DNA from 3 places in the Paenibacillus sp. V4I7 genome. Region 1 is predicted to be linked to each of the others. Evidence: a T-box and tRNA genes for the amino acid it is inferred to sense, from the RefSeq annotation. Region 1 holds a T-box; the other regions hold tRNA genes.
The links. The T-box of region 1 lies ahead of QFZ80_RS09455 (arginine--tRNA ligase). A T-box ahead of a tRNA ligase gene usually reads a tRNA of that ligase, here a tRNA-Arg.

Region 1 (10,086 bases):
TTGATCCATACATTAGAGAGAGCGGAAAGATCCTTTGAGACTATTTCTAACGCCATGCAGAAAATCTCTGGAATTACTGAGGAACAATCTGCAGGCTACGAGGAAGTGGCGGCGGCGGCTCAAGAGCAAAGTGCTTCCATTCAGGAAATAACCTCAGCGATTCGCCAACTATCTGATATGGCTGTTGTACTGCAAAGTTCTGTTCAAAAGTTTAAGAATACAGATTGAATATAACGGCTTTCTTCATTCGATACTTGCCAGCCTAGTGCTGGCTTTTTTGTTATTTTAATGTCTTGTCATCTATAGGCTAATGATCTGGTACTAGGAATAGATAGTACTTCTCAAACTGAACATCTCTAGTACAATAAGAAGTAAGCGAGAGGAGGAATATCATCATGAAATCTAAATTTGTTACGATTCAACTAGGCTATATATTGGGAGCTAGTGCTCTACTAACCGCCATTGTATATTTTTTTGCTACGAATTGGGAGAAATTAAACCGCTGGGAGAAATTCATTCCTGTCTTTGTGCTCATTATGGGCTTTTACGGCTTATCAGTATGGCTTTCTCGCCAAAATGGCAGGCAGTTTCTAAGTAAACTTAGCCTGTTTGCGAGCTGTATATCCTTCGGTGTAGGTGTTGGACTCATTGGGCAAACCTACAATTCTCATGCTGACAGTTACAGCTTGTTCGCCGTATGGTTCATTCCGGCATTTTTACTTGCCCTATTAACTAGATGGCAGCCCTACTATGCACTGGCCTATATTTTGGGCCATCTCGCTTATGGGATTTATTTCTTTGGACGTTGGGGAGGGAGTTCAGATGCGGAAATCATCCAAATTGCCATCTGGCTCGGAATCGCCATTGCGAATGGCATCTTGTATGTTCTGACCGAGCAGGGGCGTTTGCAATCGTCTTTTCTCAAATGGATCTCTTTTCAAGTTGGGATGGCTGTTTTAGTCGTGGCTTCCAATTCACAAGAGTACGAAAAGTACGGTGTCTTTATGAACTTACCTCTCGTCCTAGTACTTGCGATAGCGATTTACTATACACACAAGACGAGGAACAAAGCTTATCTATTGTTTGCGGGTTTGTGGGTATCGATCTCGGTGACCGTCAAATATATCGAGCTTATTATCCAGCATTATAACGAGTTGTTTTTCATTGCCAGCTTGTTGTTTATTATCTTGTTCATCTTTGCGAATGTAAAGTTCATGAACTTTATTCGTTCTTGGAATCCTGCATCCAAGCATTTGGATCCGGAAAATCACTCAGATCTAGAAGCTTCGGATCAAGCAAAGCCGGATGGCGATTTTACCAAATGGGTCGTCCGTGTTCTCACTGTATCAGTCATCATTATTGGTTCGATTCTGGGAAGCTTGACGATCATTGGGATCGTTACAGTTGTACTAGGATTTGATGAACCGGAGAATGTATTGATAGGTTTTGGTTTTGTCACTGTCATTGCGATGATCATAGCGAAAAAACTAAATGCATTAGTGCGATACACGATTCTCATTAGTGGACTGCTGCTTGGCGCGGGAGCGGCTGTTTTTACGGAAAATGTTCCTATTCTCTTGGTTTTCCTTGCTCTTACGGTTGCAGCTTTTATCTACATTACTGGTTTGGTACATCGCATATTCTTCTTTCTTGCTGCCGTCATAATTGCTGCGTTCGTACTAATCAATTGGATCGATAGCGGCATTATAGTCCTTACAGTGCTTACCAGCTTATTATTCCTTATGTTTGCCTTTGGTCAGGTTATAGCAAATGCGGGAGTCAGACAGCCTATTCTTTACAGCAGTTTTCCTTCATTTCTGTTAACTTTATTCGCCTTAACCTTTATAGCGGAGTCATCTTGGTATTATATAGCAAATGTGCTGTTCTTTATCGTCGTTGTTCTCGCTTTGGTCATTAGTAGACAACTGAATATCAAATGGATTTATACTTGGTCAATGGGCTTCTGGATTGCTTTCCTGGTATACAAATATTACTATCTGGCCTGGAAGCTTCTGCATAAATCGATTAGCTTCGCCATTATCGGGATTCTGATCCTTGCCTTTACGGTTTGGTATGAAAAAAGACATCGCTTGGAAGCAAGTGAACAACCAGATGTTACTTCTACTTATGCGATGAATCGCTGGATTATTGCACTTCTTGTTCTGCTGCAAGTCATGGCAATGTCCTTACAAATTGGTAAAAGTGAGTGGCTGCTCGCTCACGGACAGCTGATTAAGCTGCAGCTTGAACCGCTTGATCCACGTTCTCTTATTCAGGGTGATTATGTGCGTTTACGCTATACGATATCTGAGCCGCCTCTATTTGCAGATAAAAATGATGATGCAAATTCTAAGGGGAAAATGACAGTCGTTCTCGCTCCGAACCTGGCGACAGGTGTTTACGAATACCGCCGCGTGTATACCAAAGGGGAAACATTAGCTCCGGGAGAGGTTCGCTTGAATGGAAAGAAAAACGGTTATGAAGGTATGGAGTTCGGCATTGAGACTTATTTCATTCCGGAAGGAACAGGTCGTATTTATGAACGGGATGCCAAATTTGCTGAAGTAAAAGTTTCTGCTGGCGGCGATGCGATCCTTGTTCGATTATTGTTACAACCAAGTGTTGTCCAATAAAGATTATTGTGGTAAAATTACCCGATCTTTGCTTAAAAGAAAGGGGTACCCTGTTCTCATGTGGCTTATATTTTCAGTACTTGCAGCTGTCAGTTTCGGGCTGCGTGGTATTCTATATCATTGGACCAGTCAACAATCGCTGAATCGGAATGTGCTGCTCTGCGGCACATTTTTTATGGGGGCGCTCGTCAGCATTTGCTGCGCCCTTATTACCCAGCAAGAGTGGACGGTGTCTGCTCTGATTGGTGTTCAAATGGGATTGTTCTCCTTTGGAGCCAATGCCAGTATGTTTAAAGGCTTTGCGGTTGGCAAAGCCTCATTAGTTGCCATCCTCACCGGATTACCATCGGTCGTTGTGGTCTTCGTCGCATTTCTACTTTGGGATGAACGACTCAATTTATGGCAATTCTTTGCCTTCATTGTGATCGTTGTAGGTATCTTATTCGTCCGTTACTCGAATGATATCACATTAAAGAATCTGCAAGGAGCCGGATGGGGAGTGCTTGCTTTGTTTCTTTTTGCGGGGAATGATTTGTCTAGCAAATGGACAACCATCGTTTCTGCGCCGTTGTTTCCAACGCTATTTTTTATGTTTGTGACTGGGACATGCTGTTTCGGATTATGGTGGTTGAAGGACAGGTCAAAGGATAAAGGAAAAGAAGCTGCACCAGCCAGTTGGACCGAACGTAGAACTTTCCTGATTGGAATGGTCATCGGGATTACAAATGTCATTGGTATGGTCTTTATTATTCATGCGTTCGATCAGGGGAAAACAGGGTTAGTTTCCGCGGTCGTTGCACTTAATGTATTGATAGTCTTATTGTATACACGGTTTGTTCTGAGGGACAAATTCTCAAAAATGGAGCAATCCGGCTTAGCTTTAGCATTCATTGGCATTATGATGATGAAATTAGTTGGATCTTGACAACACATTATTATTGCTGTAATATTCAGTAAATTCTTAATTTCATAAGCAACATTGGTGAACAGGACAGTAATTCTTGTCGGACAGTCGCAGCGAGCCGGAGAAGGTGGGAACCGGTACGAATGTCAAGAGTGAAGCGGGCCTGGGAAATGGTCTTCCGATAGTACGATGTAGGGAGATTCGGCATAAGCCGTTATCGTTGGAGTGGTTAAACCAGTGGTTTAACACTTAGAGTGGTACCGCGGGAATGAACAGCTCTCGTCTCTTATTGTAGAGACGGGGGCTTTTTTGCATTTTCCTGCCAAAACATTCGCAGTTACGCACTAACCTATTAGGAGGAATATTCCATGATTCAACAGCTTCTAACGAATGAAATCAAGCTTCATGTAGATGTTTTATTTCAAGAGTACGGAATTGAACAGCCTGCGACTCTGAAAATCTTGACGGAGCACCCCGCTCATCCTGAGCACGGGGATTACAGCACGAATGTAGCTATGCTTTTAGCAAAAATAGTTCGTAAAGCTCCTTTGCAAATCGCGCAAGAGCTTCAACAGCGCATAGAAAAGAGCGGGTGTGTTCAAAGCTTATTCGCCAAAGTGGCTGCGGTGCCGCCAGGGTTTCTGAACTTTTATGTTAATTGGGACACCTGGTCTTCTGGTCATTATGGTGCTGCCAAAGGGCTTGTTGACCAAAGAAACAAAACAAAAGTTTTGATCGAGCATACGTCAATCAACCCCAATAAAGCTGCTCATGTTGGCCATTTGAGAAATTCATGTATCGGTGATTCGTTGTCACGCATGCTCTCGCAAGCAGGCTATCAGGTGGAGGTGCATAACTATATCGATGATCTGGGGAATCAATTAGCGGATACCGTGGTGGGCATTCTTCATACACAAACAGAAGAGACTTTTCATCGATTTGGCGATTTTTGTTGGGAGACCTACGCGAAGGTGAATCAGGCTTACAAAGTGCAGCCGGAGCTTGTAGAGCAGCGTTCTACAGTTCTTCATGCGCTAGAGAGCGGGCATTCTAATCTTGCATGGATGGGTGCTTTGGTGGCGGAAAGGATCGTTCGCGAGCAGTTGGATGAAATGAAGCAATTCGGCATTCACTACGATGTGCTGGTTTGGGAAAGCAGTATTGTGAGAGCGGGATTTTGGGATACAACCTTCGAGTTGTTGAGCCAAACGGATATGTTTCATAAGGTGACGGATGGGAAATTAGCAGGCTGCTGGGTACTGAAGAATCTAGAAGAAGGGGTTGTTGCAGCTGGAGAAAGCACGGATTATCAAGGGGATAAAGTGCTCGTTCGTTCCAATGGTATATTAACGTATACAGCGAAGGATATAGCCTATCATCTATGGAAATTCGGTGTGCTGTCGAATGATTTTGTATATAAAAAATGGGAGGATGGACTATGGTCCACAGCTTCCCAGGGCAGAAAGAAATCGATAGGGCAAGCAGATGTCGTCATTAATGTCATTGATTATCGTCAGCAATACCCGCAAGAGATGGTTAAGCTAGCTCTAGAAGTACTGGGCTATGAGCAGCAGGCGAGTCAGCTTAAGCACGTGAGCTATGGGGTTGTTTCCTTAAGCCCGGAAACTGCAGCAGGACTAGGTATTGATATTTCGGATGGCAAAAGCTCCTATGCGATGTCTGGGCGCCAAGGGATTGGAATTAAAGTCGCGGACCTGTTAGATCACATGGAGAGAGTCATTGACGCTAAACGTACAAGAAAAGCGGGGATTTCCAGCAGATCAATAGCTGCGGCTGCGATCCGTTATTATTTGTTGAAATATCAGCTGCAAACGGAAGTTATTTTTGACTTGGAACATGCGACGGAAATTACCGGGAACACGGGCGTCTACTTGCTTTATGCCTACACAAGAGCAAACAGTATTTTGGACAAAGCGAAGAAAGATACTCGACTGCAAAGGATGGAAGCAAAGTTCGATGGGAATCTTTTGGAAGAACAGGAATACCACCTATTGAGGCACGCTGCCTATTGGCCCGAAACACTGGAAACGGCCACTAAGCAATTGGCGCCGAGCATACTCTGTCATTATGCTTTTGAGCTAGCTTCGCTTTTTAACCATTTCTACAGTGTTTGTCCGGTTTTAAAAGGTAGTGAAGAACGCATTGCCCATCGCCTTTGGATCACGCAAGCGTATAAACAGACCATGCATCAGGTACTGGAAGTACTTGGTATGCCGACGCCAAAACGATTGTAACCGGAAAAGCGATCGCATTTACCCTATGCACTCGCCGAGACACTGTCACTCTTGCGCATACCTCGGAAGTCGGCGTTGTTCGCATTCGTCCTTAAAAATGCAACATAAGCTTTCTGATCTTGATCAAATGCGGTACAATAGGGATATTCGTGCCAATTTGAATGATTCAGGAGGCTTTAACCACAATGACAGAAAAAGATATCGACACACAAGCTCCAGTAGATAACGAACAAGATCAAGAACGCGAACAGGCTCAGATCATTATGACTTGGTTTCAGCACATTCAAGAAGTAATGAAAGAACAATTTCCCGAATATGAAGTAGATGGACAAATCGGCAATAATCCGACTTATGGTCCAATGTTTGCTTTCACACTTAAAAATGATGAAAAGTCCACATCATGCGGATTTTTCTTAAATGAAATTATGAGAAACTTCCAAACGAATCCGAATGCGGGGCTGTGGTTATCGTCCTTCTTCGTAGACTTGCTGAGAAGCCCGGAAAATCATCCGCTGCCGAATCCTCCACAATCGGAAGATGAAGCCAAAGAACTGCTGGATAAACACATTGTTCCTTATTGTGCGGCTACCGTGCGAGAAGAATTCCCTGATCAAAAGATCTATGTGGACTTGGAGCTTCATGAGGAGCATGGTCCAGTCCTAGAGGCTGGATTCGTAGCTGTTGAAGACGGCAATAATACGTGTGCGCTTCCGCTGCAATATTTAATGACGTTATATTTATTGAATCGTGACCCGGCAGAGCCTTTAATTCAAGCGATGTATCGGTTGTATGAAGAAAATAATTTAGGTCAATAAAATTTAGAACTAAACAGCCAGGAGGGCTTCCTCCTGGCTGTTTAGTTTGATTTTAGGGAGCTTATAGCGGAATAGTTACCTATCTACAAACGGCGATAATCCTCATAGCTTCTAATAATAGGAAGTGCAGAGATGGAACCAAACTTCACATATTTCATCGCGTGCGACGTGTTAAAAAGCACAACGGAATCGCTCGGACGCAGCCATCCGCTATCGCAGAGGGCGAGCAGACCTGCCCAAGTTGCCGAGCCTTCGGGGGAGGAGGAGATGCCCAATGAGCCCAAGGTATGCGTGGCTTCGGCAATTTGGCTCTTGGAGAGAGCGATGGCTGTGCCGCCGCTTTGTTCCACAATCGACAGGATGAACGCCAAGTCTGGCGGATTCGGTACGCGCATACCTGTCGGACTAGCTTCTACTCCGGCAGCTTGGGCACTTTTAGCTTGGCTGCAGGCTATGCCATCTACAATTGGCTGGCATCCCTCTTCCTGCACGCAGACGAATCTTGGCATGGGACCGTCAATCCAGCGGAGTGCTTTGAGCTCCTGGTAAGCTTTCCACATGCCAATAATACCGGAGCCGCCGCCGGTTGGATAGATGATAACGTCGGGGAACGTCCAACCAAGTTGTTCGGCGAGCTCAAGTCCCATTGTTTTCTTGCCTTCTACACGTCCGGGCTCCTTCAATGTGCCGACGTTAACCCAGCCTTGATCTTGTTTACCCGCTTCAATGATTGCTGCTGCATCATGAATGAAGCCGTCGACGAGGAAGGTGGCAGCTCCATATAACGGACATTCGTCCACGATTAATGGCGGGCAATCCATGGGGATAAAGACAGATGCCTCGATCCCTGCACGCCCTGCATAAGCGGCTAATGCGCCCGCGGCATTTCCATTGGATGGAACGGCCGCTTTCGTCGCTCCTGCTTCCTTGAGCAAGGAAACAGCGACGGAGAAGCCCCTCGACTTAAAGCTCCCCGTAGGGTTCTGCTCTTCTCTCTTGATCCATAACCGTTTAATAGGCAGCTTCTGCTCCCATTCCTGCATGCGCAAGAGTGGCGTCCAGCCTTCGCCTAAGGTGACGATACAATCAGGGTTACTCACTGGAAGCAATTCTTTATATCTCCACATCGATGGGTAGCGTGTTTGTAATGCTTCCTTCGTTAACGTTCTAGCTATGTGCTCCAAGTCGTAATCGACCAATAAAGTGCCACCGCAGTCGCATTTCATTTCTTGATAGCGAAAAGGGAGCCTTGCAGAACATCGTGAGCAATAAAGCCCCAATCGGTTCATCTCCGGGCCTCCTCAAAGTTTTCAATAGGAAAACTATCGTAGTTTTAATTTGAGTTTTGCTATTGCAAACTCTTATTTAGACTATTACCAAGAGGAGAAGAAGGAAACGGCTTGTGTCTTTTGATTTATTTTATTTTCGAACTTATTTCTCCGATTCATTTATTTGGTTTGCTTTTGTGAAATGACTTTATCTTGTGGAATATCGACTTATCCTTCAGTTTCAAAAATAGCTCAAGCATAGGAGCAAAATTAACCTCAATAATCCAAACATTTCCCTCTTTGTCAAAAGCCATATCAATCCCCATCGTACGCACCCAAGGATAGAAAGGACCTAATTTCTGAGCGGCTTGCAAAGCAACTTTATCGAGCTGTGAGAGGAGGTCGGCAGCCGGCATCGTTTTGAGCACCGAATTTTTGAGCGCATGCTCCACCGATACAACCTTGCCGCTGCTCATACGAATATTCGTTACGATAAAGCCCTTTCCGGCCACTTTGGCTAGTTTACCGGTCACTTCCCAAGGCGAATTTAGGCGGCGCTGCACCATGACTCTGAGATCAAAGGGCCGGTCATTCACCGTGGCAAGCGGAATTCGCTCCTGAATGATGTTATTCTTGCCCGCTTTCTTTTTGATATAGGCGTTTAATTGGGTATGCTCTGTAAAATTTTTCTTTGTAGCGCCATCCTGCACCTCATATGTGGAAGAATCCATCTTTTTGATCCGAATGACACCATTGCCCCCATAGCTCCCAGTCGGTTTAATGATGACCTCACCGTATTTTTTTATCATGCGCCAGAAAGAGCTCTCTCTCAGCCAGGCTGTTTCTGGAAGATTCACATGAAGTTTAGACGATTTCCGCAGCAGCTTATATTTGGTCCATTTGCTTGTGTTTAGTTTATTCATTGAATTTCGCTTCTTGCTTGAGAATAACTAGATCATGTTCTTCAACCCGGAGCAGTTGATTGCGTTCATCAACGAAAACCACTTGAGGTTTGAGGTTGTTAATTTCTGTTTCATTCATAAGTCCCATACTAAGAATAATTACGAGATCGCCTGGAGCAAAAAGATGGGCAGGGGGACCATTCAAACCGATCTTGCCGCAGCCTTCCGGCGCAGGTATCGCATATGTTTTCCACCTGGTGGCGTTTCGCAGGCTTGTGACTTGAACCATTTCATAGGGTAAAATATTCGCTTTGCGCATCAATAAACCGTCTATGGTAATGCTTCCCACGTAATCCAAATCGGCTTCCGTTACCGTCGCACGGTGGATCTTCCCTTTACACATTAGTCGCTGCATATGCAGTAGCTCCTTTATCATCACATAAGGTATTCATCACAAAGTATGACTAAGGTCGGCATCCTGGTGTAGGTTAGAAGCCTATTTCCAACGAAAAATGGGTAAATGCCACGTTGAATTATGGCTGTGATATACTAATTAAACGATTATATGTAAACCTTGGGTAGATGGGAGTGAAAAGTTCTGCAGCCTATTCTGGTTATGAGGACAGAAGCAGAGGGTTCAACTAGTGCGGTCAATGCTGCTAGGAGCGGATATTTCCCGGGGAACCGCACAAAACGACAGGATATGAGTACAACAAGAAGCATCCGATTAAGCTTACTCGGATGCTTCTTTGTATGGATGACCGGTTCAATGGAAAATAAAAACAGAGCCTCAGCTGCGCTTCATCCTATTAATTTAATGCCGCTAATTAATATCAGACTTGCAATAATTGTGCGCAGAATATTGGTCGGTGCCTTGGTGGATAGCATGCTGCCGATAATGACGCCGGGAATGGAACCGATGAGAAGATTGAGGACGAGTGTATAATTCACATTCCCCATACTTGCGTGCAGAATACCTGCTGTTGTCGCAAGGAAGAAAGCGTGAGCGATGTCTGTTCCTACGAGCTGAGCAGGGATCATACGGAAAAAGTAAAGCATCGCAATGGCATACAGGGAGCCAGATCCAATGGATGTAAGCCCGACAACGAAACCCAGTACAGCACCAATTGTGATGGTTAGTCCTCGTTTCTCCTCCAAAGATTTGAGCTGCCAGCGATTTTCTTTGATCTTGTGGCCGAAGAAAACCTTAAACAAGGTTGCAATCGCTACTAGAATCAAGACATAACCAAGGGCATGCTTAATAATGATCTCCTGATTATGAAAGAACGAATTGAATAATTTCAAAACA
Region 2 (10,086 bases), 5.8 Mb from region 1:
CTTCCTCAATCACAGCGTTGTCCTTGAGCTTGCTTTTATCCGCAACGCGAATATTAACCAACAGCTGCGGGAACTTACGCATAATTCCTTTTAACTCACTAAGCTTGCGCCCCGATTGGACAATGGTGTTCACCAGCTGTAAGGCCGTCAGAATCCCATCTCCGGTCGAGATGTAATCGAGGAAGATAACATGCCCCGACTGCTCTCCGCCTAAGTTATAACCGCCTTTACGCATCTCTTCCATCACGTAGCGATCGCCTACTGCGGTTTGCAGAGCTTTAAGACCCGCTTTTTCAATCCCTTTGAAAAAGCCAATGTTCGCCATCACCGTCGTCACAATCGTGCCGTGGTTCAGCTTCCCTGTGCGATTCAGCGCATCGCCCAGAATGCTAAGGATGAAGTCGCCGTCGACTTCTTCACCAGTCTCATCGATCGCGATCAGACGATCCGCGTCGCCGTCAAAAGCAAGACCAATGGCTGCGCCATGTTTCACCACTTCTGCGCGAAGCTTCTCAGGATGCGTGGAGCCGCAATGATCGTTGATATTGCGACCGTTCGGCTCAGCGCCGATGGTGATAACTTCCGCTCCTAGCTCGCGGAAGACCGTAGGAGCCAGCTCGAAGGCTGAGCCGTTCGCGCAGTCCAAAACGACCTTGTACCCGGCGAAAGACTCGGATACCGTCTCCTTCAAGAAAGCCAGATAGGCGAACTTCGCATCTGGCTCATCGGAAACCGTACCAATCTCGCCACCAACTGGGCGAGGTAATTCATCCACAGCCGCGTCAAGCAGCTGCTCAATTTCAAGCTCCGTCTCGTCTAGCAGTTTGAAGCCGTCGCCCCCAAAAAACTTAATCCCGTTATCCTCAACCGGATTATGCGAAGCCGAAATCATAACGCCTGCATCTGCTCCAAGCTTTTTCGTTAAATAAGCTACCGCCGGTGTGCTGACGACGCCGATGCGAATAACCTCAACGCCAATCGATAGCAAACCTGCTACGAGTGAAGCTTCCAACATTGGACCCGAGATCCGTGTATCTCTCCCGATAACGACCTTCGGATGCTTAGCCTGTCTCGTTAATACGTATCCGCCACAGCGGCCTACTTTATAAGCTAATTCTGGTGTCAGTTCGCCATTAGCGACTCCTCGCACACCATCTGTACCAAAATATTTCCCCATGTTTATATTCTCCTCTTTTTCTATAACCCATTATGGATTTGTTACTTTAGGTGCTTTCTCGCTGATTTCTACAGTTGCCTTGACTTCTTGCGGCATACCGAGCTTCACATAGGTAGGCAGATTTAATGTCACCTTCAGCTCATGCTTGCCTGGCGGCAAATTACTAACATCCAGGATCGCCTGTACATCCTGCACTTTCATTTGATCAATAAGTGCAGGAGCGCCCTCTACCGTAATGTTTAGCTGAGCCGTCTCCGGCAGTGTAACTTTGGTATCATAGCTTTCATTTTGACCAATAATCGTGATCGGTACATTTTCCAAAGCCTTCGTAATGGAAGGAACAATTTCCACGCGAACTGTAACTTTGGCAGGATCCAGTTGAGTTACTTTATTCCTCAAGGGAATGTCCAGTGCAAACTCCTTTGTTTCCTTGAGATCCTGAACACTCAGCTGCGGACCCTGATAAAACTCTAGGCGATCTACAACATCTTGTGTACCGTAGACGGTTACCTTGTCCGGATTTTGGGTAACCATCGCTATCGCGAATCCTTTCGGCGGCTCTCCACTAATCTTCATCTGCAGTGGTATGGTTTGGAACGGGCTCGTGATTGGCACTTCTACATCGACCACAGAAGGATTGATATTTAGTATGACTTCTTTGCCATCTTTATCAAAAGCTTGCAGTCTCACTTGCTTCGTAATTGCTGCCTGGGCCTTATCTACCGAAACCTCGCCGCGAACATTCTCGATCTGCTCTAGCTTGCTAGTCTGCGCTGTAATATACACCTTGGCTGGCTTTATAATCGGTTGTCCAGCTTTTAGACCAGCTGCCGGTGTTCCTTTGACATTAATGACGACTGGCACTTCTTTCATCTGCAGCTCTTCGATAATCACATGCACGGTTCTAGGAACAATTTGAACTTCCACGTCTGAAGGAAAACCAACTGGTTTAAGCGTAACTTGATGATCTCCCTTGCCCACTTGCGTCAAATCGAGTTCAATTTGATAGGAATTGCTGGTCGTCACTTTCTTAACCGATGATTCCTTCCCTTTCACAATAACCTGTACGTTGGCAGGAGTCATGGACGAAATGTGGTAATGAGTTTCATCATATTTTGTCGTAATAGCTACATTATTTATGGTTTCCTCCCGCTCGCGAAGAGGAGAATTTCCGGATAGATTGGTTTCTTCCATGTGAACAACAACCCATAGCAAAATACCGATAACAAGCGCAACAATCCGCACCACATTCGTATTGCGTAACCATTTATCCATTCGAACGCCCCCTCCATTTCAAGAAAGGGTTCTTCTCATTTGTTTTCGCCTTCGGCTTCAGTTCTTCGAACAATTTGGCAATCAAAGATTCCTCTTTAATGTCCCGTACGATATGACCATTTATTGTGAGCGAGATTTGCCCGGTCTCTTCCGAAACAATGATACACATCCCATCTGAAACCTCACTCATCCCAATGGCCGCACGATGCCGTGTACCAAGCTCTTTACTGATAAAGGGATTCTCAGACAAGGGTAAATAACAACCAGCAGCCATTAATTGGCCTTGTCGAATGATTACAGCGCCATCGTGAAGCGGCGTATTCGGTATGAAAATATTAATCAACAGCTCCGCGCTGATCTTACTCTCTATCGCAATACCGGACTCGACATAATCAGTTAGACCAGTCTCTTTCTCGAAAACAATCAAGGCCCCTATCTTTCTTTTGGCCAAATAATTCGCAGCACGTATCACTTCACTAATCCGCTTATTAACATCTTGATCTTCTTCCGTAGAAGATCGGCTGAATAGTTTCCCCCGGCCCAACTGCTCCAATGCCCGCCTTAGCTCCGGTTGAAAAATAATAATGACCCCAAGAACCCCGAACGTAAAGGTCTGGTTCATCATCCATTGCAGCGTACTGAGCTGAAACCAAATACTAAATACCCATGTAATGACGACAACAAGGATACCCTTCATAAGTTGAATAGCCCTTGTCCCTCGCACCAACAGGATTAGTTTATAAATCACATAGCTAACGATCAGAATATCAACGATATCCTTAGCCGAGATGCTCGTGAGTAAGTCCATTTATTATTCTCCCCCAGCGACTGAACACAATGATCTCTCTATAATAGAATCATAACATAAACCCAGATATACTTCTATTTTTCTCTCTTCACAAGACGTTATCAAATCGAGTTTGGTTCATTTTATTCGTATAGGAAGACAAAAAAAGTCCTCCTCTGGCAGAAAGCCATTTGGAAGACGTTTCAAGCTAATGCGAGAGCATTCCCACGAACTCGCCTAATTTATACCAAACCCAGCCCAATGCTTCATCGACTTGCGTGACGTGCCCAGAGATATGCGCGGTTGACGCTAGATTGAGAGAACCATCAATAACGATTAAGTTTCCTGTTACTTCGCCTTCAACTTTCAGTTTCCCCCGCTGAACAACAAGATCACCTTTTACCGTATGCCCTTGCGGTACAGTAACTGTATTACCCTCAATCACAACGTCCTGAAGGTTACTTCCCTTCACCATCAAATTCGTATCATCATTCCACATGGACATGAAGCTTCCGAACATGACAGTAGCGAAAACAACAGCTACCGATACAGCAGGATGCTTGCGAATGAAGTCCATCCAGGAATTGCGCTTCTTCACTGGAGGCAGTCCGCTCATGATTTGTGCAGTTAACGTTTCAGATACTCTAACGGGAGGCAGCATTCTAACCATCGCATCCGTTTTCTCCAATTGTCTGAAGAGCGCATGACATGCTTGGCAGGATATCAAATGCTCCTTCAATCGCTGAGAATCGGATCCTTGCAAATCACCGTCGAGATATTCATGTATGAGCGGGAGGGCTTCTTTACAATTCATGATTCAGCCACCCCTTTCTTAGACTTTTGCATGTTGTGGTATACCATACGTTTGAATTCCAAATATGTTTCACATATGAACAGGATTTGTGTAGCCAACTTGATCCTCCTGCTCTAACCTTTTACGCAAGTACTCCCGCCCACGGTGTACACGTGTTTTGATCGTTGTAACTGGCATATCAAGTACGTCGCTTATCTCCTGCAAAGACATATCGTGCAGATATCTCAGAATCACAACGGATTTATATTTTTCAGGTAACGTTTCAATAGCCTGGCGTATCTGTTCCTGTGTTTCGGAGACAATCACTTGCTTCTCAGGTGTATCCTCATGACTTGGGAGCATGGCATAATAATCATTGCCCTCTCCATCTGGCATCTCCGCATCAAGCGAGTAAGTGTTCTTTCTTCGACGCAGCTTATCGATACACAGATTCGTCCCTATACGGAAAATCCAAGTCGAAAACTTCTGATTCTCATCGTATCGGTGCAGATTGGTATATACCCGCAAGAACGTCTCCTGCACAGCATCCTCGGCTTCTTGCTTATTATTCAGCATACGGTAAGCCAAATGAAAGATCTTGTCCTTATAGAGCTCCACAAGCTCTGCAAAAGCATTCCGATCCCCATTCCTGGCCAGCTTAGCCAGACGTGCTTCTACAAAGTTCAATTCTATTTCCTCCGGCTTCTCGACAATTCGAATCTTAATATAGGGACCTTTAATCGTAGGATTAAAGTCTCTCTGCTATACATACGTAGAAATTATGATTTGTTTTCAGAAATAATTATGCCTCCTATGATCAGTCCCATCCCTAACCATTGTAACCCATTTACCGGCTCTCCTATAAGTAGATGAGCAGCAATAACGGCCACTGGCAGTTCAACCGATCCAAGCATAGCGGAAAGAGTACTACCGATTCGCGGAATTCCTATATTAAATGATACCGTAGGTACAACCTGCCCCAAGAAGCCCAACAAAAGTCCCCATAACAGCAGCGTACTTCCATTCTCATGTACAAAGACCGTCGGAGGATACAGGATATACATCACAGGCATCGCCGCGGTAAGCATAATAGCCGAATTCATAAGAGGAGGCAGGGCACTAATCACTTGTCCAGTAAAAAAGAGGAATATGCTGTACGTCAAAGCCGACAACAATCCATACAAAATTCCCAGGAAACTAAATTGTTCCCAGTTCGTCTCAAACACATTTACGGCGAGTAATGTACCCACCAAAATTAAGACAATCGCTATGCTTTCTGCCTTTTTTGGAAGCCTTCGTTTCACAATACAATCCATGGCAATTGTCATCCAAGTGAACTGAAACAGAAGAATAATTGATAAAGAAGCATTCAACTCTTTTAAAGCAATATTGAAAAAGACCGTCGTTAAAGCCAATCCAAAAATACCTATCAAACCAAGCTTAATCCAAGGACCCTTAAAGGGATTGACCCACGATTTTTTGTGAAAAAGAATCAACATCCATACAAACAAAGTACCCATAGTCATTTGTGCCGGTGTAATTTGCCCTTCTGTAAATCCTTGATCATATGCCATCTTGATAAAAGAGGAAAGCAAGCCATAGCTTGACGCCCCAATAATGACAAGGACCATTGCTAACCATCGCCCCATGTTGATGTACAACCCCCGTCTATGGGCAATATGTATAAGGACAGGAAAAGTCGAGCTGCCTACGTTATACGTGGCCCCCGACTTTATCATCCTGTATCTTACTTTTACGCTCTAAGTTTTATCAGCCCGTATTTCTAAGCCCAGCGGCTATTCCGTTAATCGTAAGCAGCACTTCACGAAGCAGGATAGCATCATCCTCGTTATTCTCACGTAATGCACGAAGTTCAGTAAGCAGTTCTACCTGCATATAGCTCAACGGATCTACATAGGGATTACGCAGACGAATGGACTCCTGAATAACAGGAACATTATCCAAAATCTCTTGCTGACCCGTAATTTGTAAAATAATAGACGAAGTCAGTTCATATTCTTCCCTAATGAGATTGAAGATACGCTCTGCTATTGCAGATTCTTTGACCAGGTTGCCGTATTCCTTCGCAATTTGAAGGTCTGCTTTGGCAAGAGCCATTTGCAAATTATCAATCATCGTCTGGAAGAACGACCAATTCTCATACATTTCTTTCAAAGTTTCTAAGTTCGCCGCTTTTCCTTGATAAAAGCTTTGGAGACCCGAACCTGCCGCGTACCAAGCCGGAAGCAAATACCTAGTTTGGGTCCAAGAGAATACCCAAGGAATCGCACGCAAATCTTCGAATTTATCGCTGTTTTTACGTTTGGATGGTCGTGAACCGATATTCAGCTCGCCAATCTCTGGAAGCGGTGTGGATTCTTTGAAGAACGTCAAGAAGTCTTCGTCTCGGAAAATGAGATCCTGATACTTCGTCTGAGCTTGTTCCGAAATACCACGCATAATGTTCTCCCACTTGTCTTCCAGTGGATTTCTTTGCGGAGAACGGGATAATTTGGATGCCGTAATTAAGGCAAAAGTTGCTTGCTCCAAGCTGCGGTAAGCAATACCTTGCAAGGAATAACGGGAGGATAATACTTCGCCTTGCTCCGTAATCTTAATGCCGCCACCAAGCGTTTCAACCGGCTGAGCCAGAATGCTGCGGTTAAGCGGCATACCGCCACGACCAAGTGCTCCGCCACGGCCATGGAAAAACTTCAGTTTCACGCCATATTGTTTAGCAGCTTCCGTAATATCCTGGAGCGCCATACGAAGCTCCCAGTTCGCTGTAATCACTCCGCCGTCCTTATTACTGTCTGAGTAACCCAGCATAATCTCATGAAGCTGTGTCACAGGGTCAAGGCTAGCTTTGTAAGCAGGGATCGCTAACAACGTGCTCATAATGCCAGGAGCCGCATGCAGGTCATCAATCGTCTCAAAAAGAGGTACTGACTGAAGCGTACTTGTCACGCTGCCATCGCTCTCTTTGCGATATAATCCAGCCTCTTTCGCAAAGACTACAACCTCCAAGAGGTCACTTGCTCCTTGCGTCATACTGATGAGATAACTATTAATACAGTTGCGACCGAATTCCTTCTGTGCTTTGCCCACAGTACGATAAACATCTATACACTCTTGTGTGCTTTCAGAGTAATCTAAATACGTAGATGTAATTGGTCTTGGATCATTCAGTACATCCGTTAAGAGACTGATTTTCTCCTCTTCCGATAGCTTACTGTAATCACTCGTGATGCCCATTTTCGCCAAAACCTCAGTCATCGCGTTCTCATGTTCTTTACTGTGCTGTCTGATATCCAGTGCAGCCAAGTGGAAGCCGAACAGCTCAACCTGACGAATAAGCTTTTTAATATATTTATCAGCTACATAGTCAGCAAAATGCATCCTCAAGCTAACCTCGATGATTTTCAAATCACTAATAAACTCTTCGGGATTGTTGTATTTCTGGCTTGTAGGAACATTCGGATTGCCAGTGTTATGAACCTTCTCAATCATATAAGTCGTCTTAATGCGATATGGTTCCTTCTCATTACGCCAAACGTCCTGTATATTTCCCATAGCCTCACGGTCACATTGAATAGATTCAATTAGATCGTCACTAACGTTCACAATGCTTTTACTAAAGCTCATATGCTCAAGTGTTTCTTTGAGAACTTCTTCATACTTCTGCAAAGCCAGTTGACGATGCAAACCTAGTGTTTCCCAAGTTACATTCGCTCTGACCGATGGGTTACCGTCACGGTCTCCACCAATCCATGAGCCGAATTTTAAGAATGACGGCACGTGCCATGAGTCTTGTGGGTAATATTTATTTAAACAACGCTCAAGCTCATGATAGATCTCTGGAAGTACATCAAATAAAGTTTCGTCAAAATAATACATACCATTACGAACTTCATCAATAACCGTTGGTTTCCGATCACGAAGCTCGTCCGTCTGCCAAAGATTAAGAACCTCTCCAAGAAGCTTCTCACGCAATTGCTCACGCTCGCGATAAGTCAGCATAGGGTTATCGAGTTTCATCATATCTTCGGAAATGCGCAGATTAATATCAAGCACAGCTCTACGCATAGCTTCTGTCGGATGTGCTGTCATTACTAGTTCCAAAGAGATAGCTTTCAGAATTTCTTGAACCTCTGCATAAGGAATATGATTGTTCTTTAACTCTTGCACAATACTCTCTATGGAACCTGGCTGCACGGATTCACCGGAGGAACGCTCGTAATCTCTTTTACGACGGATCCGGTGGTTCTGCTCAGCAATATTAACAAGTTGGAAGTAAATAGCGAATGCGCGAATCACTTGATGACGAATTTCCGGATCCAAGGAAGAGATCGTTTTCTTGAATTCATCATATATCTCAATTACATAGTGTGCTCTTAAAGACTTACTCATCTCACGAATTCTCTCGACAACATCAAGCAGATCATTCCCGCCTTGATGAACCAGAACTTCACCTAGTATGTGGCCCAAGAAGCGTACGTCCCTGCGCAGCAGGTTATTCGTTGCTTGCTTCTGAAGGACAATATCATTCTCTAACATAACTCTCCACCTCATCTATTCACTATGTTGCATTAATGCTTCTCTCTACAAAAGCCAGATGCTATAAAAACTCATTTCAGAATATTTTACCACAATCCGCCCTCGGCACATAGTATTAAAATAAAAAAAAGCCACGCTAGAGCGTGGTAATTTATGTATTACGTCATTTGCAACCTATACAAATTCACAGAACGAGCCCCTGTTAGTTCTCCTCATTCCAATTCGATGAGTTCTTTATATTCCACTTCAAATGAAAAAAGACCACCCGAAGGTGATCTTTTTTTCTGAAAGCGGGCGGCGGGAATCGAACCCGCGCGATCAGCTTGGAAGGCTGAAGTTCTACCATTAAACTACGCCCGCGTGTCTATCGGGACGACACGATTTGAACATGCGACCCCCTGCTCCCAAAGCAGGTGCTCTACCAAGCTGAGCTACGTCCCGATAAGGTAATAACATATGAAAGATGGCGCGCCCTGAGAGATTCGAACTCCCGACCTTTTGATTCGTAGTCAAATACTCTATCCAGCTGAGCTAAGGGCGCTTAATTAAATGGAGCGGAAGACGGGGATCGAACCCGCGACCCTCGCCTTGGCAAGGCGATGCTCTACCGCTGAGCCACTTCCGCATGGGTACCTCAGGAGTATAAATACTGCTGAGGATTTGATGCGCGTAGAGGGACTTGAACCCCCACGGTCACCCGCTAGATCCTAAGTCTAGTGCGTCTGCCAATTCCGCCATACGCGCATGCTGTAAATAAGGCAAGTGAGTCATGTAGGATTCGAACCTACGACACCCTGATTAAAAGTCAGGTGCTCTACCAACTGAGCTAATGACTCAAGTGAAGAACTGGGGATCAAGGATTTGAACCTTGGCATGACGGAGTCAAAGTCCGTTGCCTTACCGCTTGGCTAATCCCCATCAGAACATGCCGTCGAGAGGACTTGAACCCCCAACCTACTGATTACAAGTCAGTTGCTCTACCAGTTGAGCTACAACGGCGTATGAAGTTAATGGTGGAGGCTGACGGGATCGAACCGCCGACCCTCTGCTTGTAAGGCAGATGCTCTCCCAGCTGAGCTAAGCCTCCATGGGATATGAAGATTATTGGTGACCCGTAGGGGACTCGAACCCCTGTTACCTCCGTGAAAGGGAGGTGTCTTAACCACTTGACCAACGGGCCTTAATCATAAAATTAACTGGAGCTTCCAACCGGAATCGAACCGGTGACCTCATCCTTACCATGGATGCACTCTACCGACTGAGCTATGGAAGCATTGGCTCCCCGAACAGGACTCGAACCTGTGACAACTCGATTAACAGTCGAGTGCTCTACCAACTGAGCTATCAGGGAAAACTGCTTGGCAACGTTCTACTCTCCCAGAACCCTGCGGTTCAAGTACCATCGACGCTGGAGGGCTTAACGGTCGTGTTCGAGATGGGAACGCGTGGGTCCCCTCCGCCATCATCACCAAACAGTCAAAGCGTGTTTGCGCCTTG
Region 3 (10,086 bases), 4.5 Mb from region 1:
TTGGGTTCGTCATGCCGATGCGCAAGGTGAGCAAGAAGCACTCCATTTATTGAATACAGTTAAGCCGTACATGACGAGTGAGAATCAAATAACCTTCAAGTATACAGGCTATTACGGAACGTGCAGTGGTGTGGCTCAGGATATGCTGCAAACTGGGAAGAAACTGTCCCACGCTTTTGGAATTCCTCAGGCAGAAGTGTTGAGTGAATCCAATTCACATCCGACCTATACAGCCAAATCTGAGGTTGTGCCCGGAGCGGTCGTCACCGTAACAGTTGCAAGTCCACAGGGACAAAATGCCTGCTATGTCGTCTTGCGATTAGACGCTTCTCATGAAGCTGAACGGTCGGAGTTGGTTAAGTGGCAGGAGCAAGCAGGCGAGCAATTGAAGAAGCTTGGTATAAATGGCCAATGGAATGTTATGGTGCAAGGTTATGTAAATGGGCAAGAACAGTCTGGTCAAATGAGTTCCATGGAAATCGTAAATGCTATAACTCTAGCTTTTAAAGGCAAAATCTTAGAAAACTACAAGGATCAGAATACGGTAAGTGCGTCATTGGCTTCTAAGGAGTTCCATTCTTTTGTTAAGAGTGGTATCCAAGAGGTGAATCTGCAGGTAGCTTTGCATAAGGAGTCTACGACTGGCAAGTTGCGACTAACCGTAGGTACTCCGATCATAACAATGGAATACTAAAGAATAGAGTCTTGAGGTGCAGTTTAATGCTGCATCTTTTTTGTTTCAAGATTTGGGTCAGATCAAAATTAATAGATTATCTCAGGTTTAATAGATTAATAGATTGGTTAGAATGAGTAACAAATGCAGTTGAATAACAAATACATAAGAAAGAAAGCAAGGAGGTGATCTTAACATGCTGAAGAAAGCCAATCAAAAGAAGCCGATCCTGCCATCCAATAATCCCGTTATTATAAATAATCGCTATTGTTTCCTGATGTGGGCAAAAACGGGTAATAAACGGTATCTGAATATACTCCGAGGAGTGGGACTATGACAACGATAACAAAGCCGGTCATCCCTCATATAATTGCAGAATCGATAGAAAGCCTCCGTAGTGAGGGATGGGGAGATGACGATTTCTTTAACTTTTCGCAATATGATGAAGAGTCCCCGGAAGCTCGTATTTTATTTCACTTCTTTCGAAACAATCGCGCAACGTTTGCAGCTGCCATTGTCAACAGTTATGTAGTTCATAACGTATAATGGAAACTAAAGCAGCCGAGTGAACAAAATTATAATGCCTTTGTTTTCGGATTACTAAACATTAATCGGTTTGACGATTGCTTTTAAAAGGTGAGTATAAAGAACACGTGCTTAAGCAGCAGGTGTTTTTTTGTTATAAGGATTTATTATAAAGGAGATGTTATAAGAGTAGGTTAGAATCAACCTTAGAAACTTTTTTGAAATTGGAAAAATAAAACATTGCTATGTGTTTGTAATCCATGTTATATTATCACTCCGGCCGCAAGACAGGCTGGTGAAAGTAACTAGAAAAAAACTAGTTGCAAAATAAAAATCAGTATGGTATATTACTTCTCGCTGCTTCGGTAACACGGCAGTGAACGAAAGAAATTGATCTTTGAAAACTGAACAACGAGTGAGTAAGCACGAACGAGAAATCGTTCAAAAAGAGATTGCAAAATCTCGCTAGCAAGTCAATGAGCATTTCAGCTTTCAGATATACGGACAAGCAATTGTCCACTATTATGGAGAGTTTGATCCTGGCTCAGGACGAACGCTGGCGGCGTGCCTAATACATGCAAGTCGAGCGGATTTATCCTTCGGGATAAGTTAGCGGCGGACGGGTGAGTAACACGTAGGTAACCTGCCTATAAGACTGGGATAACTATCGGAAACGATAGCTAAGACCGGATAATTGGTTTTCTCGCATGAGAGAATTATGAAACACGGAGCAATCTGTGGCTTATAGATGGGCCTGCGGCGCATTAGCTAGTTGGTAGGGTAACGGCCTACCAAGGCGACGATGCGTAGCCGACCTGAGAGGGTGAACGGCCACACTGGGACTGAGACACGGCCCAGACTCCTACGGGAGGCAGCAGTAGGGAATCTTCCGCAATGGACGCAAGTCTGACGGAGCAACGCCGCGTGAGTGATGAAGGTTTTCGGATCGTAAAGCTCTGTTGCCCTAGACGAACAGCAAGGAGAGTAACTGCTCTTTGTGTGACGGTATAGGAGAAGAAAGCCCCGGCTAACTACGTGCCAGCAGCCGCGGTAATACGTAGGGGGCAAGCGTTGTCCGGAATTATTGGGCGTAAAGCGCGCGCAGGCGGTCAATTAAGTTGGGTGTTTAAGCCCGGGGCTCAACCCCGGTTCGCATCCAAAACTGGTTGACTTGAGTGTAGGAGAGGAAAGTGGAATTCCACGTGTAGCGGTGAAATGCGTAGAGATGTGGAGGAACACCAGTGGCGAAGGCGACTTTCTGGCCTATAACTGACGCTGAGGCGCGAAAGCGTGGGGAGCAAACAGGATTAGATACCCTGGTAGTCCACGCCGTAAACGATGCATACTAGGTGTTGGGGATTCGATTCCTCGGTGCCGAAGTTAACACAGTAAGTATGCCGCCTGGGGAGTACGCTCGCAAGAGTGAAACTCAAAGGAATTGACGGGGACCCGCACAAGCAGTGGAGTATGTGGTTTAATTCGAAGCAACGCGAAGAACCTTACCAGGTCTTGACATCCCGATGTAACACCTAGAGATAGGTGCCCTCTTCGGAGCATTGGAGACAGGTGGTGCATGGTTGTCGTCAGCTCGTGTCGTGAGATGTTGGGTTAAGTCCCGCAACGAGCGCAACCCTTGATCTTAGTTGCCAGCACTGTGGGTGGGCACTCTAAGATGACTGCCGGTGACAAACCGGAGGAAGGTGGGGATGACGTCAAATCATCATGCCCCTTATGACCTGGGCTACACACGTACTACAATGGTCGGTACAACGGGAAGCGAAGCCGCGAGGTGGAGCCAATCCTTATAAGCCGATCTCAGTTCGGATTGCAGGCTGCAACTCGCCTGCATGAAGTCGGAATTGCTAGTAATCGCGGATCAGCATGCCGCGGTGAATACGTTCCCGGGTCTTGTACACACCGCCCGTCACACCACGAGAGTTTACAACACCCGAAGTCGGTGGGGTAACCCGCAAGGGAGCCAGCCGCCGAAGGTGGGGTAGATGATTGGGGTGAAGTCGTAACAAGGTAGCCGTATCGGAAGGTGCGGCTGGATCACCTCCTTTCTATGGAGACTCGGTCTTGATAAGATCAGTCAAGTGATATATAGGGATCTTTGATCGTAGATCAAAGTCTCTCATTGTTCACACAAATCGCTTATTCACTCGTGTTCAGTTTTGAAAGAGCAATCTTTCAAAAGCATTACAGTTGTTCCTTGAAAACTAGATAACGAAACAAAACGTAAAGTAAGAACTTAGGTTGCTTGATTCTAACGAATCTTGCAAAAATCTTTAAAGTTTTTTCAGCTTAGGAGAGACTTTAGCTAACGCTAAAGATCCCTATAAATGGTTAAGCTAGAAAGAGCACACGGAGGATGCCTAGGCACTAGGAGCCGAAGAAGGACGTGGCGAACGACGAAATGCCTCGGGGAGCCGTAAGCAGGCTTTGATCCGGGGATGTCCGAATGGGGGAACCCAGCTGTGGTAATGCGCAGTTACCATGCAGTGAATACATAGCTGCATTGGAGGCATACCCAGGGAACTGAAACATCTAAGTACCTGGAGGAAAAGAAAACAAAAGTGATTCCGTCAGTAGCGGCGAGCGAAAGCGGAATAGCCCAAACCAAGGAGCTTGCTCCTTGGGGTTGTAGGACCTCGTTGTGGGGTTAGTTCGGTAGGCGAAGTGATCTGGAAAGGTCCGGCATAGAAGGTAAAAGCCCTGTAGCCAAAATCGAACGAAACCCCTAGAGGTATCCTGAGTACGGCGGGTCACGTGAAACCCCGTCGGAATCCGGCAGGACCATCTGCCAAGGCTAAATACTCCCTAGTGACCGATAGTGAAGCAGTACCGTGAGGGAAAGGTGAAAAGCACCGCGGAAGCGGAGTGAAAAAGAACCTGAAACCGTGTGCTTACAAGAAGTCAGAGCCCTCTATATGGGTGATGGCGTGCCTTTTGTAGAATGAACCGGCGAGTTACGTTCCCGTGCGAGGTTAAGTTGAAAAGACGGAGCCGCAGCGAAAGCGAGTCTGAATAGGGCGCTTTAGTACGTGGACGTAGACCCGAAACCGTGTGATCTACCCCTGTCCAGGGTGAAGGTGAGGTAACACTCACTGGAGGCCCGAACCCACGCATGTTGAAAAATGCGGGGATGAGGTGGGGGTAGCGGAGAAATTCCAATCGAACTCGGAGATAGCTGGTTCTCCCCGAAATAGCTTTAGGGCTAGCCTCGGATGTTGAGTTGTGGAGGTAAAGCACTGATTGGGTGCGGGGCCCGCCAAGGGTTACCAAGTCCAGTCAAACTCTGAATGCCACAAACTTAAATCCGGGAGTCAGACAGTGAGTGCTAAGATCCATTGTCAAAAGGGAAACAGCCCAGACCATCAGCTAAGGTCCCCAAGTGTGTGTTAAGTGGGAAAGGATGTGGAGTTGCACAGACAACCAGGATGTTGGCTTAGAAGCAGCCACCATTGAAAGAGTGCGTAATAGCTCACTGGTCGAGTGACTCTGCGCCGAAAATGTAACGGGGCTAAACACGCCACCGAAGCTATGGCTTGCACTTTAGTGCATGGGTAGGGGAGCGTTGTATGTACGTTGAATTCTGACCGTAAGGACAGGTGGAGCGCATACAAGTGAGAATGCCGGTATAAGTAACGAAAAGATCAGTGAGAATCTGATCCGCCGAAAACCTAAGGGTTCCTGAGGAAGGCTCGTCCGCTCAGGGTAAGTCGGGACCTAAGGCGAGGCCGAAAGGCGTAGTCGATGGACAACAGGTGGAAATTCCTGTACCACCGTAGCCGTTATGAGCGATGGAGTGACGCAGAAGGATAGTGACGCGAGCTGATGGATGCTCGTCCAAGCAGTGAGGCTGATGTGTAGGCAAATCCGCACATCGTAAGGCTGGGCTGTGATGGGGAGGGAAATTTAAGTACCGAAGGTCATGAGTTCACACTGCCAAGAAAAGCTTCTAGCCAGGCGAAGGTGCCCGTACCGCAAACCGACACAGGTGGGTGAGAAGAGAATTCTAAGGCGCGCGGAAGAACTCTCGTTAAGGAACTCGGCAAAATGACCCCGTAACTTCGGGAGAAGGGGTGCCTCGGTAGGGTGAATAGCCCGAGGGGGCCGCAGTGAAAAGGCCCAAGCGACTGTTTAGCAAAAACACAGGTCTGTGCGAAGCCGCAAGGCGAAGTATACGGGCTGACGCCTGCCCGGTGCTGGAAGGTTAAGAGGAGTGGTTAGGGACCTCGGTTCCGAAGCTATGAATTGAAGCCCCAGTAAACGGCGGCCGTAACTATAACGGTCCTAAGGTAGCGAAATTCCTTGTCAGGTAAATTCTGACCCGCACGAATGGCGTAACGACTTGGGCGCTGTCTCAACGAGAGATCCGGTGAAATTTTAATACCTGTGAAGATGCAGGTTACCCGCGACAAGACGGAAAGACCCCATGGAGCTTTACTGCAGCTTGATATTGGACTTTGGTACGATCTGTACAGGATAGGTGGGAGCCTTTGAAGCCTGAGCGCCAGCTTGGGTGGAGGCATCGTTGGGATACCACCCTGATCGTATCGGAGTTCTAACCTGGTACCGTGATCCGGTATGGGGACAGTGTCAGGTGGGCAGTTTGACTGGGGCGGTCGCCTCCTAAAATGTAACGGAGGCGTTTAAAGGTTCCCTCAGAATGGTTGGAAATCATTCGCAGAGTGCAAAGGCATAAGGGAGCTTGACTGCGAGACCTACAAGTCGAGCAGGGACGAAAGTCGGACTTAGTGATCCGGTGGTACCGAATGGAAGGGCCATCGCTCAACGGATAAAAGCTACCCTGGGGATAACAGGCTTATCTCCCCCAAGAGTCCACATCGACGGGGAGGTTTGGCACCTCGATGTCGGCTCATCGCATCCTGGGGCTGAAGTAGGTCCCAAGGGTTGGGCTGTTCGCCCATTAAAGCGGTACGCGAGCTGGGTTCAGAACGTCGTGAGACAGTTCGGTCCCTATCTGTCGCGGGCGTAGGAAATTTGAGAGGAGCTGTCCTTAGTACGAGAGGACCGGGATGGACGTACCGCTGGTGTACCAGTTGTCTCGCCAGAGGCATCGCTGGGTAGCTATGTACGGAGGGGATAAGCGCTGAAAGCATCTAAGCGCGAAGCCCCCCTCAAGATGAGATTTCCCAGTATGTAAGACCCCTTGTAGACGACGAGGTTGATAGGTTCGAGGTGGAAGTGCAGCAATGCATGCAGCTGACGAATACTAATCGGTCGAGGGCTTAACCAATAAACCTAAAATTCTAACTTTACGCAAGTTTCGTATCTAGTTTTCAAGGCGCAAACCACGCTTTGACTGTTTGGTGATGATGGCGGAGGGGACCCACGCGTTCCCATCTCGAACACGACCGTTAAGCCCTCCAGCGTCGATGGTACTTGAACCGCAGGGTTCTGGGAGAGTAGAACGTTGCCAAGCAGAATACCCCTAGTGGGTATTTTTTTTGCCGCCCTGTACACTGTTTTACACATTAGGGCCCTTAGCTCAGCTGGTTAGAGCGCACCCCTGATAAGGGTGAGGTCGGTGGTTCGAGTCCACTAGGGCCCACCAATTAACTTCATAGTTAGTATCGGGGTCCACGGAAATTTTTTGGGGTAATATAGGGATCTTTGATGAAATCAGTCTCACTAATATGGGGCCATAGCTCAGCTGGGAGAGCGCCTGCCTTGCAAGCAGGAGGTCAGCGGTTCGATCCCGCTTGGCTCCACCATTTTCCCTGATAGCTCAGTTGGTAGAGCACTCGACTGTTAATCGAGTTGTCACAGGTTCGAGTCCTGTTCGGGGAGTCAAACCCCCAAGAAGTGAAGTGATGCTTTGTAGCATATTCCTATTACTTTTTGGGGGCCCCAATAAACACATTCGTGGAGAAGTGTCCGAGCGGCCGAAGGAGCACGATTGGAAATCGTGTAGGCGTCACAAGCGTCTCGAGGGTTCGAATCCCTCCTTCTCCGTTTCTTTAGATAAAGGAAAGACAATATGGCGGCGTAGCTCAGCTGGCTAGAGCGTACGGTTCATACCCGTAAGGTCGGGGGTTCGAGCCCCTCTGCCGCTACTGATAAATTGGAGAGATACCCAAGTGGCTATAAGGGGACCCTCTGCTAAGGGGTTAGACTGCGTAAGTGGTGCGAGGGTTCGAATCCCTCTCTCTCCGTAGGTAAATTTTTTAAGTTTGGCCCGTTGGTCAAGTGGTTAAGACACCTCCCTTTCACGGAGGTAACAGGGGTTCGAGTCCCCTACGGGTCACCAATAATCTTCATATCCCATGGAGGCTTAGCTCAGCTGGGAGAGCATCTGCCTTACAAGCAGAGGGTCGGCGGTTCGATCCCGTCAGCCTCCACCATATTTTAATATCTGGCTAGTCATGTCGCGGGGTGGAGCAGCCCGGTAGCTCGTCGGGCTCATAACCCGAAGGCCGCAGGTTCAAATCCTGCCCCCGCAACCAAACTCTTTACTGAGTGTTGTTTTCATAGTGTGGAGCTGTGGTGTAGTGGCCTAACATGCCTGCCTGTCACGCAGGAGACCGCGGGTTCGAATCCCGTCAGCTCCGCCATTTTTTATGAATGAATATGCCGTTGTAGCTCAACTGGTAGAGCAACTGACTTGTAATCAGTAGGTTGGGGGTTCAAGTCCTCTCGACGGCACCACAATTCCCAAAAAAGTGAAGATAAGCTTTATAGCAACGCTAATACTTTTTTTGGGCTCGGTAAGGCTTTATATGTGGAGGCTTAGTGAAGTGGCTAAACACGGCAGACTGTAAATCTGCTCTCTTCGAGTTCGGTGGTTCGAATCCATCAGCCTCCATCCAATCTACGTTGGGGATTAGCCAAGCGGTAAGGCAACGGACTTTGACTCCGTCATGCCAAGGTTCAAATCCTTGATCCCCAGTTCTTCACTTGAGTCATTAGCTCAGTTGGTAGAGCACCTGACTTTTAATCAGGGTGTCGTAGGTTCGAATCCTACATGACTCACCATATATAGGGATCTTTAGGCGTAGACTAAAGTCTCTCAGATTGCCTTATTTACAACATGCGCGTATGGCGGAATTGGCAGACGCACTAGACTTAGGATCTAGCGGGCGACCGTGGGGGTTCAAGTCCCTCTACGCGCATCAAATCCTCAGCAGTATTCATACTCCTGGAGGTACCCATGCGGAAGTGGCTCAGCGGTAGAGCATCGCCTTGCCAAGGCGAGGGTCGCGGGTTCGATCCCCGTCTTCCGCTCCATTTAATTAAGCGCCCTTAGCTCAGCTGGATAGAGTATTTGACTACGAATCAAAAGGTCGGGAGTTCGAATCTCTCAGGGCGCGCCATTTTTTATTAGAAATACATATTACTTTCGGGACGTAGCTCAGCTTGGTAGAGCACCTGCTTTGGGAGCAGGGGGTCGCATGTTCAAATCGTGTCGTCCCGATAAACACGCGGGCGTAGTTTAATGGTAGAACTTCAGCCTTCCAAGCTGATCGCGCGGGTTCGATTCCCGCCGCCCGCTTCACAGAAAAAGATCACCTTCGGGTGGTCTTTTTCGTTTGTACAGGAACTCTGTGAACTCAAATTTTAATTTGGAGTGCCCCCATCACCGGTGATGTCATAGAACTATGCCTCGATGATAACCTGCATCTGAATTACATTAGCTCCGTATAATTTAATAAATAGAAATGAGGAATCCTCTGCTGTAGCATGTAACCCTTGAGATAAACCTCTTTCATGGTAAATTTAATGGAGAAGTGATACAAGTAATGCATGTGAACCGATGTTCAGGGGTTGTGACGCTTGTCACCGGATCGGAATAGGTTAATTAATTTACATACATAAAGGAGTACAAAACCCATGATGCTAAATAAAAGAAATAAACTAGTTGAAGTGAGCAGAACGCTAGCTAAGGTTGCAATAGGCGAAGTATTTTCCGATGTAGTCATTAAGAATGGAACACTCGTCAATGTGTATTCTGGTGAATTAATTGAGCATATGGATGTTGCTGTTGCTGCTGGGAGAATTGCCTATGTAGGGAATGCAGACCATACCATTGGGGCTCAAACGGTCATTATCGATGCCACAGGGAAGTATATGTCTCCAGGCTTATTAGATGGTCATATGCATGTTGAAAGCACTATGCTTTCCGTTACCGAGTTTGCCAAAGCGGCATTAGCCAAAGGAACAACGGGGATTTTTATGGACCCACATGAAATTGCCAATGTGTTTGGAACAGAAGGTGTAAGGCTGATGCACGAAGAGGGGCAGCAGCTGCCTCTTAAAGTTTTTACGACTTTCCCATCCTGCGTACCAGCGACTAACGGCTTGGAAGATGCAGGTGCAAGCTTAGAAGTAACCGATATTAAAGAGGGATTGCAGTGGGACAACGTGGTCGGACTAGGCGAAGTCATGAATTTTCCTGGTGTCGTTTACGGTGATCCGAAAATGTGCGGGGAGATTGAAGAAACAATCAAGAGTGGTAAAACGGTCACAGGACATTTTCCGAGTGATGATGATCGTATGCTGCAGGCTTATATGGCATCGGGCGTGACATCTGATCATGAAACCGTAACTAGGGAACAAGGTCTTCACAAAGTCCGCATGGGGATGCACCTTATGATTCGTGAAGGTTCGGCCTGGCATGATGTCAAAGAGGTCATTAAGGTGGTAACCGAAGATAAGGTCAACACGGCCAATATTTCGCTCGTCACGGATGATGTAAGTCCGCAAACGTTGGTGGAGAAAGGGCATCTCAATCATGTGGTTTGCCGCGCAATCGAAGAGGGTGTCGACCCTGTAACTGCGATTCAAATGGTAACGATTAATGTGGCCCGTTATTTTAAAATGGAGCAAGATTTGGGCAGTATTACTCCCGGTAAATATGCTGA

Region 2: it encodes a tRNA-Arg, which carries the amino acid that the T-box ahead of QFZ80_RS09455 (arginine--tRNA ligase) is inferred to sense. The anticodon was not compared.
Region 3: it encodes a tRNA-Arg, which carries the amino acid that the T-box ahead of QFZ80_RS09455 (arginine--tRNA ligase) is inferred to sense. The anticodon was not compared.

What each region holds. Positions count from the first base shown of each region.
Region 1 is NZ_JAUSZD010000002.1:1,846,509-1,856,594, forward strand. Features, by position in the region: gene QFZ80_RS09440 (hypothetical protein) at 1-228, shown strand; gene QFZ80_RS09445 (GDYXXLXY domain-containing protein) at 396-2,633, shown strand; gene QFZ80_RS09450 (EamA family transporter) at 2,692-3,558, shown strand; T-box leader at 3,607-3,827, shown strand; gene QFZ80_RS09455 (arginine--tRNA ligase) at 3,906-5,792, shown strand; gene QFZ80_RS09460 (hypothetical protein) at 5,978-6,607, shown strand; gene QFZ80_RS09465 (threonine synthase) at 6,691-7,896, opposite strand; gene QFZ80_RS09470 (YheC/YheD family protein) at 8,052-8,798, opposite strand; gene panD (aspartate 1-decarboxylase) at 8,791-9,192, opposite strand; gene QFZ80_RS09480 (sulfite exporter TauE/SafE family protein) at 9,579-10,086, opposite strand, start outside.
Region 2 is NZ_JAUSZD010000002.1:7,665,362-7,675,447, reverse strand. Features, by position in the region: gene glmM (phosphoglucosamine mutase) at 1-1,177, opposite strand, end outside; gene QFZ80_RS36035 (CdaR family protein) at 1,208-2,452, opposite strand; gene cdaA (diadenylate cyclase CdaA) at 2,445-3,260, opposite strand; gene QFZ80_RS36025 (zf-HC2 domain-containing protein) at 3,448-4,053, opposite strand; gene sigW (RNA polymerase sigma factor SigW) at 4,123-4,719, opposite strand; gene QFZ80_RS36015 (DMT family transporter) at 4,812-5,681, opposite strand; gene ppc (phosphoenolpyruvate carboxylase) at 5,803-8,589, opposite strand; tRNA gene QFZ80_RS36005 (tRNA-Gly) at 8,879-8,949, opposite strand; tRNA gene QFZ80_RS36000 (tRNA-Pro) at 8,957-9,030, opposite strand; tRNA gene QFZ80_RS35995 (tRNA-Arg) at 9,054-9,130, opposite strand; tRNA gene QFZ80_RS35990 (tRNA-Gly) at 9,140-9,214, opposite strand; tRNA gene QFZ80_RS35985 (tRNA-Leu) at 9,254-9,333, opposite strand; tRNA gene QFZ80_RS35980 (tRNA-Lys) at 9,353-9,425, opposite strand; tRNA gene QFZ80_RS35975 (tRNA-Gln) at 9,436-9,507, opposite strand; tRNA gene QFZ80_RS35970 (tRNA-Thr) at 9,516-9,588, opposite strand; tRNA gene QFZ80_RS35965 (tRNA-Val) at 9,601-9,676, opposite strand; tRNA gene QFZ80_RS35960 (tRNA-Glu) at 9,695-9,769, opposite strand; tRNA gene QFZ80_RS35955 (tRNA-Thr) at 9,787-9,862, opposite strand; tRNA gene QFZ80_RS35950 (tRNA-Asn) at 9,865-9,940, opposite strand; rRNA gene rrf (5S ribosomal RNA) at 9,946-10,062, opposite strand.
Region 3 is NZ_JAUSZD010000002.1:6,343,604-6,353,689, reverse strand. Features, by position in the region: gene QFZ80_RS29840 (YwmB family TATA-box binding protein) at 1-694, shown strand, start outside; gene QFZ80_RS29835 (hypothetical protein) at 870-1,010, shown strand; gene QFZ80_RS29830 (hypothetical protein) at 1,007-1,219, shown strand; rRNA gene QFZ80_RS29825 (16S ribosomal RNA) at 1,720-3,261, shown strand; rRNA gene QFZ80_RS29820 (23S ribosomal RNA) at 3,543-6,461, shown strand; rRNA gene rrf (5S ribosomal RNA) at 6,531-6,647, shown strand; tRNA gene QFZ80_RS29810 (tRNA-Ile) at 6,703-6,779, shown strand; tRNA gene QFZ80_RS29805 (tRNA-Ala) at 6,864-6,939, shown strand; tRNA gene QFZ80_RS29800 (tRNA-Asn) at 6,943-7,015, shown strand; tRNA gene QFZ80_RS29795 (tRNA-Ser) at 7,093-7,180, shown strand; tRNA gene QFZ80_RS29790 (tRNA-Met) at 7,208-7,281, shown strand; tRNA gene QFZ80_RS29785 (tRNA-Ser) at 7,292-7,380, shown strand; tRNA gene QFZ80_RS29780 (tRNA-Glu) at 7,401-7,475, shown strand; tRNA gene QFZ80_RS29775 (tRNA-Val) at 7,494-7,569, shown strand; tRNA gene QFZ80_RS29770 (tRNA-Met) at 7,595-7,671, shown strand; tRNA gene QFZ80_RS29765 (tRNA-Asp) at 7,703-7,779, shown strand; tRNA gene QFZ80_RS29760 (tRNA-Thr) at 7,798-7,873, shown strand; tRNA gene QFZ80_RS29755 (tRNA-Tyr) at 7,949-8,030, shown strand; tRNA gene QFZ80_RS29750 (tRNA-Gln) at 8,043-8,114, shown strand; tRNA gene QFZ80_RS29745 (tRNA-Lys) at 8,125-8,200, shown strand; tRNA gene QFZ80_RS29740 (tRNA-Leu) at 8,258-8,337, shown strand; tRNA gene QFZ80_RS29735 (tRNA-Gly) at 8,378-8,452, shown strand; tRNA gene QFZ80_RS29730 (tRNA-Arg) at 8,462-8,538, shown strand; tRNA gene QFZ80_RS29725 (tRNA-Pro) at 8,566-8,639, shown strand; tRNA gene QFZ80_RS29720 (tRNA-Gly) at 8,647-8,717, shown strand; gene ade (adenine deaminase) at 9,056-10,086, shown strand, end outside.